DNA from 2 places in the Nostocoides veronense genome. Region 1 is predicted to be linked to the other one. Evidence: predicted binding sites of a transcription regulator. Region 1 holds the regulator's gene; the other holds the start of a gene.
What was found. The regulator HspR, encoded in region 1, represses chaperone genes until heat shock. The targets are predictions, from matches to a motif close to AAGTTGAGTCNNNNNGACTCAACTT.

Region 1 (7,963 bases):
CGCGGACCTGCATCTGGATGCCCGCATAGACCAGGACCAGGCCCGCCAAGGCAACAAGGTTCGGGAGGCCAACGCGAGCCCGGTGAAGGTGATAAGAGCGGTGGTGAAGATCGGGTTGCGGACGAACGCGAAAGGCCCGGAGGTGACCAGCTCGGTGCGTTCTGTCGGGTCGACACCGATGCGCCAGGCGGTGCCCATGGCCAGCTGCGCAGCGTAGGTGCAGAAGATGCCTGACGCGGCCACCACGGCCGCTGCAGTGCGCAGGGCCGGCGAGCTCAGCGGTGACACCACCGGGTCGAGCCCGAGTAGGTCCCGCCGGACGGCACTTGCTCGTTCATCCAACGCGGACTCCAACAGGACGCTGAAGACCGTCACCTCCCGCTCGAGGCTGGACCTCTTCTTGCTCGACAGACTTGCCCAGGCGACGTTGCGCGGGAGGGGCAGCCCGTCGGGGTCCTGTTGGTGCCCGGACTCGGCGGGACTTGCAGTGTCGATCAGCTCTGCCACGGTCACCGTGCGATACCGTCCGTCGCCGTCGTTCAGCCTCACCGTTGCCGCGTCGACCTCGCACACCGACCACGCCTCCCCGTCGAACCAGAGCCGGCTGCCGACGCGGACCTCAAGAACAGCGCTGTTTGTCATGGACCCCTCTAATCATCCGGATCTCGGTGCTCATATCGATCGGCTGATCGAGCGCGACCTGCCACGTCTGCTTCCAGAGCAGCGTGATGAGCGCCGCCCGCAGGGTGGCACTGGAGTGGGGTGACCGAGCTGCCTCGGCCAGGGCTGCACCGAGAGTGCGACCAGGGCGACCTGCACGGGCCAGCGTGGCCATCGCGTCGGAATCAACGAACCGGCTGCGACGTCCCTGGGCGAGAAAGCGGACGTTGGTCAGTTCGATCGGATCCGCGCCCGACCAGATCGAGTATCGCCAGCCGCGTTCGGCCAGCAATCGTCCAGTCCAGTTGAGAACCACCGCGACATCGGGCTTGTCCAACATGTCGGCAGGCTTGACGTCGACGACCTCCACCGTTCCGTTGCGATGAAGCAGCAGGTAGTCAGGTACGTGTCGACGTAGCGCGTCACCGTCACGACCGGAGATGCCGAACGGCTGGCTCAAGATGGCCACCACGTCACGGTCGAAGTCGGCAAGCATCAGCCGATCGCGCTCCAGCAGGCTCTCGTAGCCCACGTGGTCGCCGACCGTGGCTGACCACCACCAACCTGGATAGTGCCCCATCCCGGCATAGGAGGGGAAGGACCGAACCGGTAGTCCCCGGGCCACCTCCGCCGGCGGAGCCGAGCCCAGCGTCGTGGTCACGTCCTCGCCGGTGTGGGACGTGTACCGGAACTCGACCATCCGCTGGCGCGGCTTCGTGGCCACGGGACCAGCGTCCCCCCACGCGACAAGTTAGCGAGACAGCGACACGCCTGCGACAAGAAAGTGAGACAACGACAAGTAGATCGAGAACCTACATCTCAGATGGGATCCGACACTTGCCGAGCCGGGAATGATGACAGGGCGTCGAGAGTTGAGTGAATCAGACGCAAGTTTCCGGACTCCAAGTTGCGCAAGCGGCATACAGTCCCTAACTTGAGTGCAAGCAACTCAACCTCAACCAAGGAGCACCACCACATGGCCCGTGCAGTCGGTATCGACCTCGGAACCACCAACTCGGCCGTTGCTGTCCTCGAAGGCGGCGAGCCCACCATCATCGCGAACGCCGAAGGCGGTCGCACCACTCCGTCGGTCGTCGCGTTCGCCAAGAACGGCGAGGTCCTGGTCGGCGAGATCGCCAAGCGCCAGGCCGTCACCAACGCTGACCGCACCCTCCGCTCCGTCAAGCGCCACATGGGCACCGACTGGAAGTCCGAGGACATCGACGGCAAGAAGTACTCCGCCCAGGAGATCAGCGCCCGCACGCTGATGAAGCTCAAGCGCGACGCCGAGGCCTACCTCGGGGAGCCGGTCACCGACGCGGTGATCACCGTCCCGGCGTACTTCGACGATGCCGAGCGTCAGGCCACCAAGGAGGCCGGTGAGATCGCGGGCCTCAACGTCCTGCGCATCGTCAACGAGCCCACCGCGGCCGCCCTGGCATACGGCCTGGACAAAGGCAAGGAGGACGAGCTCATCCTCGTCTTCGACCTCGGCGGTGGCACCTTCGACGTCTCCCTCCTGGAGGTCGGCAAGGACCCCGAGGACGGCTTCGCGACGATCCAGGTCAAGGCCACCAGCGGCGACAACCGCCTCGGCGGCGACGACTGGGATGACCGCATCGTCCAGCACCTGCTCACCACCGTGAAGAACAACACCGGCGTCGACCTGTCCAAGGACAAGATCGCCATGCAGCGTCTGCGCGACGCCGCCGAGCAGGCCAAGAAGGAGCTCTCTTCCGCGACGAGCACCAACATCAGCCTGCAGTACCTCTCGATGAGCGAGAACGGCCCCATCCACCTCGATGAGACCCTCACCCGGGCGCAGTTCGAGCAGATGACCAAGGACCTTCTCGACCGCACCAAGCAGCCCTTCCAGAACGTCATCAAGGACGCGGGCATCAAGCTCGAGGACATCGATCACGTTGTCCTGGTTGGTGGTTCGACCCGTATGCCGGCCGTCTCGGCTCTCGTGAAGGAGCTCACCGGCAAGGAGCCCAACAAGGGTGTCAACCCCGATGAGGTCGTCGCCCTCGGTGCCAGCCTCCAGGCCGGTGTCCTCAAGGGTGAGCGCAAGGACGTCCTGCTCATCGACGTCACCCCGCTCAGCCTCGGCATCGAGACCAAGGGCGGCCTGTTCACCAAGCTCATCGAGCGCAACACCGCGATCCCGACCAAGCGGTCCGAGGTCTTCTCCACCGCCGAGGACAACCAGCCCTCCGTGCTGATCCAGGTCTTCCAGGGCGAACGCGAGATGGCACAGCTGAACAAGAATCTCGGCACCTTCGAGCTGTCCGGCATCGCGCCGGCGCCGCGCGGCGTGCCGCAGATCGAGGTCACCTTCGACATCGACGCCAATGGCATCGTGCACGTAACGGCCAAGGACCGCGGCACCGGCAAGGAGCAGAAGATCACCATCTCGGGCGGCAGCGCGCTGTCCAAGGAGGAGATCGAGCGCATGGTCAAGGACGCCGAGGCGCACGCCGCCGAGGACTCCAAGCGCCGCGAGGAGACCGAGGCCCGCAACACCGCGGAGAACCTCGTCTACTCCACCGAGAAGTTCCTCGCCGACAGCGGTGACAAGCTGACCGCTGACATGCGCGGCCCGGTCGACACCGCCCTCGCGGACCTCAAGGAGGCCATCAAGCCCGAGGCCAACACCTCGGTCGAGGACCTCAACGCCAAGGTCAACAAGCTCAACGAGGAGTCCCAGAAGATGGGTGCCGCGTTGTATGCCGCGTCGGCCGAGCAGGGCGAGTCGCCCAATATGGGTGGCAGCGAGTCCACCGACTCCGCCCAGGGCACGACCCCCAACGACGACTCCGATGTCGTCGACGCGGAGGTCGTCGAGGACGACGAGGACACCAAGTGACCGATTCCCATTTCACCCCGGACGGCGATCAGCCGGTCGAGGCGGACGTGGTGAATGACGCTGCTGCGCCTGCGGATTCGGCTCCGGCCGGGTCCGCGGGCGCCGCGGCGGGCGACGGTATGCCGTCCGCCCCCGAGGTCGACCCCGCGGCCGCCGTCGCCCCGGACGAGTTGCACCCGGACACGGTGCTCGCGGCCGAGCGACTGAACGACCTGCAGCGACTGAACGCCGAATATGTCAACTACAAGCGCCGCGTCGATCGCGACCGGCCGCTGATCCAAGAGCGCGCGATCGCCGATGTGCTGGAGGCACTGCTTCCGGTCATGGACGACATCTCGGGCGCTCGCGATCACGGCGATCTGACCGATGGGCCGTTCGCCGCCATCGCCGACAAGCTCGAAAACACCCTGGGCCGCTTCGGCTTCGAGCGCTATGGCGCCGTCGGCGAGGCCTTCGACCCGGAGTGGCACGAGGCGTTGATGCACCTGCCGTCGGCGGACCTGCCTGCCGATGCAACCACCACGACCATCGTCCAGGTGCTGCAACCGGGCTATCGTGCCGGCAGCAAGGTCCTTCGTCCGGCCCGCGTGGCCGTCGCCGACCCGAGCTGAGCGCGGCGATAACCGTATACAGCACAACAGAACTCACGAGAGGGGGACGCCAGGATGGCTAGTCAGGATTGGTTCGAGAAAGACTTCTATGCCGTCCTCGGCGTCCCCAGTGACGCCGACGACGCGGCGATCAAGAAGGCCTACCGCAAGCTGGCGCGCCAGCACCACCCGGACAAGAACGCCGGGGACGCGGCGGCCGAGCAGAAGTTCAAGGACATCACCGAGGCGCACTCGGTGCTCTCCGACCCCAAGCAGCGTCAGGAGTATGACGCGATCCGCCAGATGGCCCGAGGGGGCGCCCGGTTCACCGCCGGCGGCCCGGGCGGCGGGGCCGGCGCCGAGGGCTTCGAGGATGTCTTCTCACAGATGTTCGGCGGCCAGGGCGGCAACGTCCGCTTCAACACCGGCGGCGCAGGCGGCCAGCCGAACCTCGACGACATCCTTGGTGGCCTGTTCGGTCAGCAAGGGGGCTTCGGTCAGCAGGGTGGCTTCGGCCAGCCGGGCGGCCGGGGTGGTTTCGGCGGGTATGGCGCCCCGCGCGGCCCGCAGCGGGGTCCCGATATCGCCGCCCGCACCACGCTGAGCTTCCGCGATGCCGTCGCGGGCTCGACCGTCACCCTGAGCGGTCTCGACGGACAGCGCATCACCACGCGCATTCCTGCCGGAGTCAAGGACGGCCAGAAGATCAAGCTGCGCGGCAAGGGCGGCGAGGGCGATCCCGGCGCGCCCAAGGGCGATCTCATCCTCACCGTCTCGGTCGAACCGCACCCGGTCTTCGGTCGTGATGGCGACAATCTCACCGTCGACCTGCCGGTCACCTTCGCCGAAGCAGCCTTGGGCGCAACGGTTTCCGTGCCCACGCTGGACGGCAAGCCGGTCAAGGTCAAGATCGCGCCGGGAACTCCGTCCGGGCGTGTCCTGCGGGTCAAGGGCCGCGGCGTCGCCGGGAAGAATCACACCGGCGACCTCCTCGCGAAGGTGGCGATCCTGGTGCCGCAGCGCCTCACCGATGAGGCCAAGGCCGCCGTCGAGATCTTGCGTGATCAAGAGGCCGGCGGCGACCCGCGGGCCGATCTGTTCCGTGAAGCCGCGAAGGACTGACGCAGATGGCACTCAACGGTCTCGGCGCCGACGACGAGACCCCCGTCTTCGTCATCTCCGTCGCCGCACAGCTCGCGGGCATGCACGCCCAGACGCTGCGTCAGTATGACCGCCTCGGCCTCGTCACTCCCTCGCGCACCCAAGGCGGCGGACGACGGTATTCGGCGCGCGATGTCGCGCGCCTGCGCGAGGTCCAGCGCCTTTCGCAGGAGGAAGGCGTCAGCCTTGCCGGCATCCAGCGCATCCTGCAGCTGGAGAACCAGGTCGATGCGCTGCATGCCCGGATCGAGGACCTGACCCATGCTCTGCATCAAGCCGAACTCGCCAGCGGCCGAAGGGTTTTCGCTGTCGGGTCGGCGGGCGAAGCGGTCATGATCCGGCCAGGCCAACGGCCTCCGCATACGGGTTCTCAAGCTCTCGTCGTCTGGGAACCCTTCGCCCGGCGGTGAGCGATGGCCGCCCCCGCGGGTCAGGGTGTTTGGTCCACGAAGCGCACTGGCTGACCGGTGACCTGGGCGATCGTCAGGAAGTTGGGGTCCGCGCTCAGCACGGTCAGTTTGTGGGCCTCGGCCGTCGCGGCGATGAGGAGATCCACCGCCCCGGCGGAGCGATGCTGCCCGTGCTCGGTGAGCAATTGTTGAACGTGCTCCGATCGAGAGAAAGCGTTGTCGCTCATAGGGACCCAGGTGAAGAGGTCCATGTAGAGCCGCTGCTTCTCCAGGCGATCAGCCAGCGATCTTGCCGAGCAAAGGAACTCCAGTTCGACGGCTGGGCAGGTGGCGATGACGCCAGACGTCAAATGGTCGACCCATTGGTCGCGCAATGGCCGGGCAAGTATGCGGAAGATTCCCGAGGCGTCGATGAGGAATCGCGCCGCGCTCATGCCCGGTAGGTGGCCTTGTCCTGGAACTCCTCGAAGTCGCCACGGTCCGCCATTTTTCCGAGCTCATCGAGTGCCTTGATGCGGCGGAGGCGCGCGGAGACTTCGCGAAGGGCAGCATTGACCGTGTCCTTCTTGGTGCGGGTGCCGAGGGCCCGGCGGCGGCGGCCAGGACGTCGTCATCAATCTCGACGACGGTCTTCGTTGCGCTCAAAACTCCTCCTCGGATATCCAACATGGACGATTCGTATATCCAGTGTATCCATGGCAAGCGAGGGCATGACTCCGGGCATATCTCAGCGCAGGTTGGTCGAATCTGCACACCTTGCAAGGTGTGCAGATTCGACTAACGTCCGCTAGCAGAGGTTGCACGACCCAGCAGAGGTTGCACGTCCGCGTCGTTGGGCGTGTCCGCGTCGTCGGGCGCCTCGAGTGTCTGCGCTGACGTGTCATCGGTCGCCAGCTCGGGCGCTGGCTCGGTGACCAGGCTGGTGCCTTCGACGTCGACATTCGGGACCAGGCGGTCGAGCCAGGCCGGCAGGTGCCAGGCGCGCTCGCCGAGCAGGTGCATCAGGGCTGGCGTGAGCGTCATGCGCACCAGCCAGGCATCCACGAGGACGCCGACGGCCAGGCCCAGTCCGATGGGCCGGATCATCGTCATATGGGAGAACACGAAGCCGCCGAAGACCGAGGCCATGATGATGGCGGCGGCGGTGACGACCTTGGCGCCGTGGAGGAAGCCGGACCGCACCGCGCGCTGCGCTGACTCGCCATGCGCCCAGGCCTCGCGCATGCCGGTGACGAGGAACATCTGATAGTCCATCGCCAGCCCGAAGAGCACGCCGATGAGGATGATCGGCATGAAGGACAGAATCGGCCCGGGCGTGCTGACGCCGAAAAGGCTTGCCAGCCAACCCCATTGATAGACCGCGACGGTCACGCCGAAGGCGGCGGCAACCGAGAGCAGGAAGCCTGCGGTCGCGATGACCGGCACGATCCAGGAGCGGAAGACCAGGAGCAGGATGACGAGCGAGAGGCCGACAACGGTCAGTAGGTAGCCCGGCAGGGCGGCCGCGAGCTGCTCCGAGATCTCGATATTCGCGATCGTCTGGCCGGTGAAACCGATTGTCGTGCCGGTGGATTCGCCCAGCGATGCGGCGCGATCCTGCAAGGTGTGCACCGTCGTCAGGGTCGCGGCATCGGCCGGGCCGGTCTCGGGCACGATCTGCAAGGCGATGGTGCGGTGATCGGGTGAGGTGCCGGCCACGGCGACCGCCTCGACGCCGGTGGAGTCGGCCATGGCGATCGCGAGTCGTTGGGCGACGGCCGTGGACTGTTCCGCGGTCGGCGCCTGCGCGTCCAGCGTCGCCACCGCGAGCAATGGGCCGTTCATCCCCGGCCCGAAATGCTCCGCGACTTGGTTGTAGGTCGTGTATGCCGTGCTGCCGGCGGGCTCGCTGCTGCCGTCGGGCAGGCCGAGCCGCAGGGACAGGGTCGGGATGGCAAGGATCCCGACCGTGGCGACAACGGCGAGGATAGTGAGCCAGGGACGGCGGGTGACCAGCCGGACATACCAGCCGCCGTGCTCCTCGTCCTGCTCGGTTGCGGGCATGGTGCGGGTCGCGATGTCGGCGGGAGCGGCATACCCATTGGCCGTCCAGAGGCGCTTGGATGCCACCCGCGGGCCGATGAGCCGCAGCAGCGCCGGGGTCAAGGTGATCGCGACGAGGACGGCCACCGCGACCGTCGCGGCGGCAACCAGCCCCATCTGCGCCAGCAGCGGAATGCCCGAGAGCGTCAGGGCCGCGAGGGCGATGACGACCGTCATGCCGGCGAAGGTCA
Region 2 (7,963 bases), on a different contig from region 1:
CGACCTCACTGACGCTTTCGGGGAACACGACATACCGGGAATCGGGGCTCCACAATCCCTGACCTAGACGAGTATCGCCGAACGGGAAATTGATGTAGCTGCGACGAGTCAAGCCGTGCACGACAGCGTCAAAGCTGACCCATTGGCCATTCGGCGATACGGCGGGAGCAGAACGCGGTTGGGGCGCCATGTCGCCCCGCACCACGTCACCGTTGTGGCCCACAAGCCAGAGGGGACCGCCGTCCGTCGATATCGCCAACAGCTTGGGCCCGTAGTGGTCGGACGAGTACTTGCTCAACAACGGTTTCCCCACGGCCATGGGGTATGTCGTCTCCGTCGGACTCGACGTGCCGGCGGGTGGTGCGGAGTCGAGGGTGGTGGCCGGCCACACGGCATACCCCAGCGCCGCGGCGGCGGCCAGGGTGGCGGTGGCGCCGGTGACCCGACGACGCACGGTGGAGCGTCGCCCGGCGGCGAAAAGCGCCTCCGGGTCGGGGGTCGGGCTCGCATCGACGTCCGCGAGTTCGCGGAGCAGATCCTGCAGATCGGTGCTCATCGGGGCACCTCCTCCTTGCCGAGATGGATGGCGAGATCCGGTGCCACAGTGCGCAATCGGGCGAGGGCATCGCGGGTCTGGCTTTTGATGGTGCTCACCGATTTGCCGAGGAGGGCGGCCGTCTCGACCTCGGTGCGGTCTTCATAGAAGCGCGCGACGATCACCGCGCGCTGCCCGGGGCTCAGCTCGCGCAACGCCCCCGCAAGCCGCAACCGCAGGTCGACATCGTCGGTGCCATCCGGCACTGCGAGCGTATGCCGTTCGGTCACCTCGACCGGATCCGGCTGGTGGCGCCGCCAACGCCAGGCATCGATGGAGCGGGTGTACATGATGCGGCGGACATAGGCGTCGGGGCGCCGTCGAGTCGGTGCCAATGCTGCGCCGCCTTGATCAGGCTCTCTTGCACCAGATCTTCGGCCGCGTGGCGGTCACCGGTGAGCAGCACGGCTGTGCGGACAGGGGCAGGCCAGCGCGCTTGCACGTAGGCCGAGAACTCGTCGCGCTGCATACCCACCCCTTCCCGGTGCCGATTGTCCGTCTCGACGGCACATACGTCCGTAACCCGCGGTTTGGGTGGGTCGCGCCAGAAAGAATCCAAAGTTGAGCGGAATAGACTCAACTTGACTAAGGTTGATTAGACCAGAAACCGCCATCACCCCTGCTCAAGGAGTCATTCCCTTCATGGAACTCAAGCCGACCACGAAGGTTGCCGAGATCCTCGCGATCGCTCAGCGCGCGGCCCAAACGACCGGCAACCCCGAGATCACGCCCGCCCACATCGCACTCGCCGCGGTGGAGGTCCCCGAGACCACGGTGCCGGCCTTGCTGGCCGCCGGTGGCACCAGCCCCGAGGCGATCGCCTCCGCCGCGCGCGCAGAGATTGCCAAGCTGCCCAAGGTCAGTGGAGCGAGCAGCGGCCCCGGCTTCGGTCAGTCCGTCATGCCCGTGCTCAACCAGGCCGACACGCTGATGAAGGCGTGGGGCGACACCTATATGTCCGTCGACGCGCTGGTCCTCGCGCTCGCCGAAAAAGGCGCGCTGAAGGGTGTTGACGCCAAGGCCGTCGAGGCGCAGATCGAGCATCTGCGCGCCGGCCGCAAGGTCACGACCGAGAACCCGGATGCGACGAGCGAGGCTCTCGACAAATACTCCACCGACCTGACCCAGGCCGCCCGCGACGGCAAGCTCGACCCCGTCATCGGCCGGGACACCGAGATCCGTCGCGTCGTCCAAGTCCTCTCGCGGCGCACCAAGAACAACCCCGTTCTCATCGGCGAGCCCGGCGTCGGCAAGACTGCTGTCGTCGAGGGTCTGGCCCAGCGCATTGTCGATGGCGACGTCCCTGAATCGTTGCGGGACAAGCGACTTCTCTCCCTCGACCTCGGGGCGATGGTCGCCGGGGCGAAGTATCGCGGAGAGTTCGAAGAGCGGCTCAAGGCTGTCCTCGAGGAGATCAAGGCCAGCGACGGCCAGATCATCACCTTCATCGACGAACTGCATACGGTCGTCGGCGCAGGGGCCACTGGCGAAGGCGCGATGGACGCGGGCAACATGCTCAAGCCGCTCCTCGCCCGCGGCGAGCTGCGGCTTGTCGGCGCGACGACTCTCGACGAATACCGCAAGCACATCGAGAAAGACCCCGCCCTGGAGCGCCGCTTCCAGCAGGTCTTCGTCGGCGAGCCGAGCGTCGAAGACACCATCGCGATCCTGCGCGGCCTGAAGGAACGCTACGAAGCGCACCACAAGGTCGAGATCGAGGACAGCGCCCTCGTGGCCGCGGCCTCGCTGTCCGACCGCTACATCAGCGGCCGGCAACTGCCCGACAAGGCCATCGACCTCGTCGACGAGGCGGCCTCGCGCCTGCGGATGGAGATCGACTCCAGCCCCGTCGAAATCGACCAGCTGCGGCGGTCTGTCGACCGCATGAAGATGGAGGAGTTGCATCTCGCCCGCGAGACCGATGACGCCTCCAAGGAGCGGCTGGCCAAGCTGCGCAAGGACCTCGCCGACTCCACCGAGGAGTTGGGTGCCCTCGAATCCCGTTGGGAGGCAGAGAAGTCCGGCCTCAACAAGGTCGGTGACCTCAAAGTTCGCCTCGACGACCTGCGCACGCAGGCCGAGCGGCTGCAGCGGGAGGGCAACTACGAGCAGGCGTCGCGGCTGATGTATGGCGAGATTCCCGCCCTCGAGAAGGACCTCGCCAAGGCCAATGAGGACGAGATCGCCCGCGGCACAGCGGATTTGATGGTCAAGGAGCGCGTCGGTCCCGACGACATCGCCGAGGTCATCTCCGCGTGGACCGGCATCCCCGCCGGCCGCCTGCTCCAGGGCGAGACCGAAAAGCTGCTGTCGATGGAATCGATCATCGGGGCGCGCCTGATCGGCCAGGGCGGCGCCGTACAGGCGGTCTCCGATGCGGTGCGCCGCAGCCGGGCCGGCCTCGCCGATCCCGACCGCCCGACCGGCTCGTTCCTCTTCCTCGGCCCGACCGGTGTCGGCAAGACCGAGCTCGCAAAGTCGTTGGCGGACTTCCTCTTTGACGACGAGCGCGCCATGGTCCGCATCGACATGAGTGAGTATGCCGAGCGGCACGCCGTCGCGCGCCTCATCGGCGCGCCTCCCGGCTATGTCGGGTACGACGAGGGCGGGCAGCTGACCGAGGCGGTGCGCCGACGGCCATACAGCGTGGTCTTGCTGGATGAGGTGGAGAAGGCGCACCCGGAGACCTTCGACATCCTGCTGCAGGTGCTCGACGACGGGCGCCTGACCGACGGGCAGGGGCGCACGGTGGATTTCCGCAATGTCATCCTCGTGCTGACCTCCAATATCGGCAGCCAGTTCCTTATTGACCCGACGCTGTCGCAGGAGCAGAAGAAGGACGCTGTCATGTCGAGCGTCCGCGCGGCTTTCAAGCCCGAGTTCCTCAACCGGCTCGACGACGTCATCATCTTCGATGCCCTGAGCCAGGAGGAGTTGGCGCACATCGTCGACCTGCAGGTGCGCCAGCTGGCGACCCGCCTGCGCGACCGGCGGATCACCCTCGACGTCACCGATGCTGCCCGCGACTGGCTGGCCAAGACCGGCTACGACCCGGCGTATGGCGCCCGCCCCCTGCGCCGGCTGGTGCAGCGCGAGATCGGCGACCGGCTGGCCCGCGCGGTCCTCGCCGGCCAGGTCCGCGATGGCGACACCGTCACGGTCGGTCTCGACGCCGCCGGGGACACGCTCACGCTCGCCTGAGGGCGCGGCATACGCTCGCCGAGATCAGGCGAGCGACGCCGCGACGGTTGCGCGGACGGCATTGTCCAGTGAGCGGGGGGTCAGGCCCAACACCGGGGCGTATGCCGCGGGGTCCAGCCCGAGGTCCCGCGCCAGAATGTCTCGGGCGAGCCAACTCGTGGTGAGACCCGCGCCGGCGCCGGTCAGGCGCCGGCGCGCCTGCTCCGCGCGCAGCCCCGCGGCGAGCAGTCCGGTCGGAATTGTCACCACCGGACGGCGTGGCCGATCGAGCGCCTCGACGATCACCCGGTTGAGGCGCTCGAAGGTGTAGTTGTCGGTGACGACCGGGTGATCCCCGGCCGGGATCCACCCCTCGACCAGGCCCGAAACGGCCTGCGCGACATCGAGATTGGTTGCCGCGGCGTTCCGTCCGGCCGGCGAGAACACAACCGGGAACCGGCGGGCCGGGTCGATGAGATAGGACTTCCACATCGGCACGATCCCCGGCAGAGAACCAAAGACGAAGGGAATCTCCAGCATCGACGTGCTCGCGGCGCCCGCATCGGCGTGAACGCGGCGCTGTTGGTCCGCCCGCGCCTTGATATAGGGATGGCGCGCACTCAGTTGCCACTCCGGGTGGAGTCGGTCGAAGGCAGTGAAGTAGGACCCGAGGACAACGAATCGCGCCACGCCGCAGCGCCGCACGGCATACGCCACCCGCTCGGCCGGCGCGACGAGAAGGCGTTGGAAGAAGGTCGTGGCGGGACGCGGAATGCGTACGCGCTCATCGGGTCCCAGGCAATACACGACCGCATCGGCGCCGGCCAAGCAGGCGTCCAAGTCAGTGTCGCTCGCCTCCACCACATCCAATGAGTCGTATGCCGCGGCCGGGGCCTCCGGGCACGGCGCACCTTCGCGGGAGTAGCCGACAACCGCGTGACCCCTCCGCGCTAACTCGGCCACGATCGTGCGCCCGAGGAAACCGGTGGAGCCGAGCACTACCGCACGCATCAGGCAGCGACCTTTCGTCAGTGACTCGGCCTACTCACCAAAAATTCTGCCGAGGTCTGTCAGGCTGCCATACCCCTTCTCTTGCATCACGCCAAGCCCGCTCGCGGGGCTCTGATCGGCCGGGGTGTCACCCTTACGCGCAAGACGGGGCTGGTTCTTCGCAGCCCTTTCCAGCGCTCTGTAACTCGCTTCGGACAGAACCCACCCCAGCGGGGCAGAGGTCGAGGGTGCAGTGGCCTGATAGGCGACATAAGTCGTCGTTGGTCGCCATTTGTTCACCGCGGTGATCGCGGCAGCGCTGCCGCGACCGGCAAAGAGTTGGTCGGCCGCGAACAACTGCTGCACCCGACGCAATTGCGCGTCGGCGCCAAACAGGACCTTGGTGCCCCCGAGGAAGGTCTTCGGCGGGACCAAGAACTCCTGAGTGCGGCTGCTGGGCCGGGCGGCCAGGTCACTTCCGCGGCCGTTGTCGAAATACACCAGCACCGGCACCCACAGGGTGCCGGAGCGCATCGAAAGCACCCACGAGTTGTGGTTCCGGACCAGCGGGAGCCACTGCGGCGCGAGATCCGCCACGGTCCCAACTCCGGTGTTCTCGATATAGCCGCCGTCAACGAGTTGCTGGTTGGCGGCCGCGGAGCACAAGGCCGCGGACGGGGTCACGAACGGGAAACGCGCCGCCAGCATCGCCGCCGTGCTGGTACTCAGCGAGATGCCGCACGCGTCCGTCAGGCGAACCACATCCAGGCTCGCTGGCGACCGGCCCGTGACGGTGCAGTCATCGATAGGGCTCTTGGCCGGTGTGCCCGATGAAGGGTCCTTGATCCCGCTCAATTCGACCTGCGACACGAGGGCCCGGCATCGATTCGTGGCCGAGGTCGAGTTGAGGACCAGCGCGCCAGTGATGCCAGACGGCGCTGCCGTGCTGAGGAACGGCGACTCCAGTTTGGGGACCGCTCGTTCCCACGCCATCTCCATCTGCCCCGCGCGATCAAGCCAGCGCCAATCAGCTCCCACGCGGGCCAGGATTGGGACGCCGGTCGCGGCATACACGATGTCTGTAACGGTCAGGCCGACCGTCGCCACGGACAGCGCCTCGGGCCGGCTCATGCGCTCGGTTGCGGCTGCTGCGTGACCGGGCGGGAGGACGCTGGCGACGGCCAGGCCCACCGCGCCCCCACTGGCGCCGGACGACATGAGGGCCGTGGTGCATCCTGGCTTCCCCATGCTGGCGAGCCTGTCGAGGGCGAGCGATGTCCACACGGCGGCGCGGATCCCGCCGCCTTCCGCGGCATACACAAAGAGGGGGCGAACGTTGTAGTTCGTGTCCGGTAGGGGAATGTCGCAGGTGTTGGCGCGGGCCCAGTTCGCCAGCACCTGGCTCCAGGAATGACGGTGCGTCGGAACGAAATCGGGGAGGGTTCGGATGCCGTGGACGTCATCGCCGCCGCCCCGCACCGTGCCGAGAATTGTGGCAAGGATCAGCAATGTGGTCACGGGGGCCGAGGCTCGACGGACCAGGGGGAGCCAAAAGAACTCGGGCGCCCCTCCTTGTTGGAGGATGACGACGACCGTTCCGACGAGGCCCGAGATGATCGTGACGCCGACGAGAAAGGTCGCGATCGGGCCGAGGATCTGCGAGACATCCGCTGCGTACGAGCCGAAGGGAATCACCGCGAGCACCAAAATGCCGAGGAGGACTGGAGCCAGCCACTGTCGTGACGTCGTAAGCCCAGGAGTCAGGATGCGCAAGATGGCCGCCCAGACTCTGCGCGCTGGCATGGGCGCGCTCGAGGCGTGATTGAGGCGGTGGATGGCGAAGGCAGCGGTCGGCCAGCCGAACACGCAGATGACGATGCCGAGGGCGAGGAGCCACGATGCCATGGCCGGTCGGTCCCCGAGGGCCACTTCGCCGGCGAATGCGCGGATGAGTCCAACGCCCGGGAGCATGAGCAGGGCGATGGCCAGGCCGTCACCCAGGGCAATCGCTCGTTGTGCTTGTTCGATCGACACTGACGGCTTTGCCTTGCGGGACAACCACTTTGGGAGGTCGCTCGCGGTTGTCATGCGACCGGTGGCATCAGGGCTAAAGGTGTGATTGACCCATCGCACGGCGGTTGACACGGCAGCGATGACGAAGGGGATGCTCGCGAACAGCGCAACGCGCGACGAAGTGGGCGACACGCCACGTGCGTTGGCGATACCAGCGAGCAGGAGGACGGCCACCGGGCTGGCCCACCAGAGCCAAAGGACGGGTTTCGTATGGGGATCGGGCACCGTGGCACTGGCCCGCATCACGACGTTGTGGCTGCGCATGCGCCCGAGCACGAAGATCGTGCCAGCCACGAGCACGGTTGCCACGCTCGCCCACAGCAGGTGCGCCCAGCCACGCTGCTCGGCCCAGCGTCGCTCAATATCCGGGATCTGCTCCAGCAGGTCAGGTCCCTTGCCCAAGCCGAGTAGCGCCAACGGCAGCACGATCAGCAGTGAAAAGCGTTGGGCGTATGCGGCTTTCGCCCACCCGACGGCCACTCTTGCCGGAGCCAAGCCGAGCTCCCAGCGAGTCCTTCGGTCCTCGTTATGCGCGCGAACGGCAAGAACGCTGGCACCAAGGATCAGTAGCCACTTGAGTGCGGTGATGCCCGGAAGCACGGTGGCGGCTTCGGACGCCTTGAGAGCGATCAGCATCGCCGCGTTCTCGGTGACGTCGACGGCAGCTGCGAGCAGGACCACCGATCCGACCCGCGCCCAGCGGGCCGATCTCTCCCAGGTCGCCTCACCCGTGGGAGTCAGCTCGATCACGCTGACATTCGTCCGCCGACGAAGAAGCAAACCAACCGTGCCGTAGAGCGCAATGAAACAGAGGTCGAGCGCGGCATACGTCGTGATCCACGCGTGGCTCGGAAGGTCGGAGCGGCTTTGGAGGAGACTTTGCCAGTCGGACACGGTCTCTCCCCAGGCAAATGGGGCGCCGGGGCTCGTCAACGAGGTGGGGCTGGTGGTGCGTCCGCCGGGCAATAGCACCTGATCGAGCAAGCCGTTGACCTCACCCAGGGCCACGTAGGTCCCCACGATCATCCACGCGAGCGCGCCGCGCAGCCAGGGAAGGCGAGGAAGGGGGACGGGCAGCGGCATACCGGCACTCCTGTGGTCGTCGACGGGCAGCGACATCGTCTC

Region 2: the regulator HspR is predicted to act here: its motif matches at 1,154-1,178, upstream of clpB (ATP-dependent chaperone ClpB).

What each region holds. Positions count from the first base shown of each region.
Region 1 covers NZ_BAAAPO010000026.1:9,762-17,724, reverse strand. The annotation lists gene ABD225_RS08265 (methyltransferase family protein) at 1-642, opposite strand, end outside; gene ABD225_RS08260 (TnsA-like heteromeric transposase endonuclease subunit) at 620-1,384, opposite strand; gene dnaK (molecular chaperone DnaK) at 1,637-3,529, shown strand; gene ABD225_RS08250 (nucleotide exchange factor GrpE) at 3,526-4,140, shown strand; gene ABD225_RS08245 (DnaJ C-terminal domain-containing protein) at 4,195-5,241, shown strand; gene ABD225_RS08240 (heat shock protein transcriptional repressor HspR) at 5,247-5,690, shown strand; gene ABD225_RS08235 (PIN domain nuclease) at 5,711-6,124, opposite strand; gene ABD225_RS08230 (MMPL family transporter) at 6,468-7,963, opposite strand, start outside.
Region 2 covers NZ_BAAAPO010000024.1:5,299-13,261, forward strand. The annotation lists gene ABD225_RS07545 (hypothetical protein) at 1-556, opposite strand, end outside; gene ABD225_RS07550 (sigma factor-like helix-turn-helix DNA-binding protein) at 553-930, opposite strand; gene ABD225_RS07555 (sigma factor) at 822-1,064, opposite strand; gene clpB (ATP-dependent chaperone ClpB) at 1,238-3,796, shown strand; gene ABD225_RS07565 (NAD-dependent epimerase/dehydratase family protein) at 3,821-4,786, opposite strand; gene ABD225_RS07570 (hypothetical protein) at 4,817-7,921, opposite strand.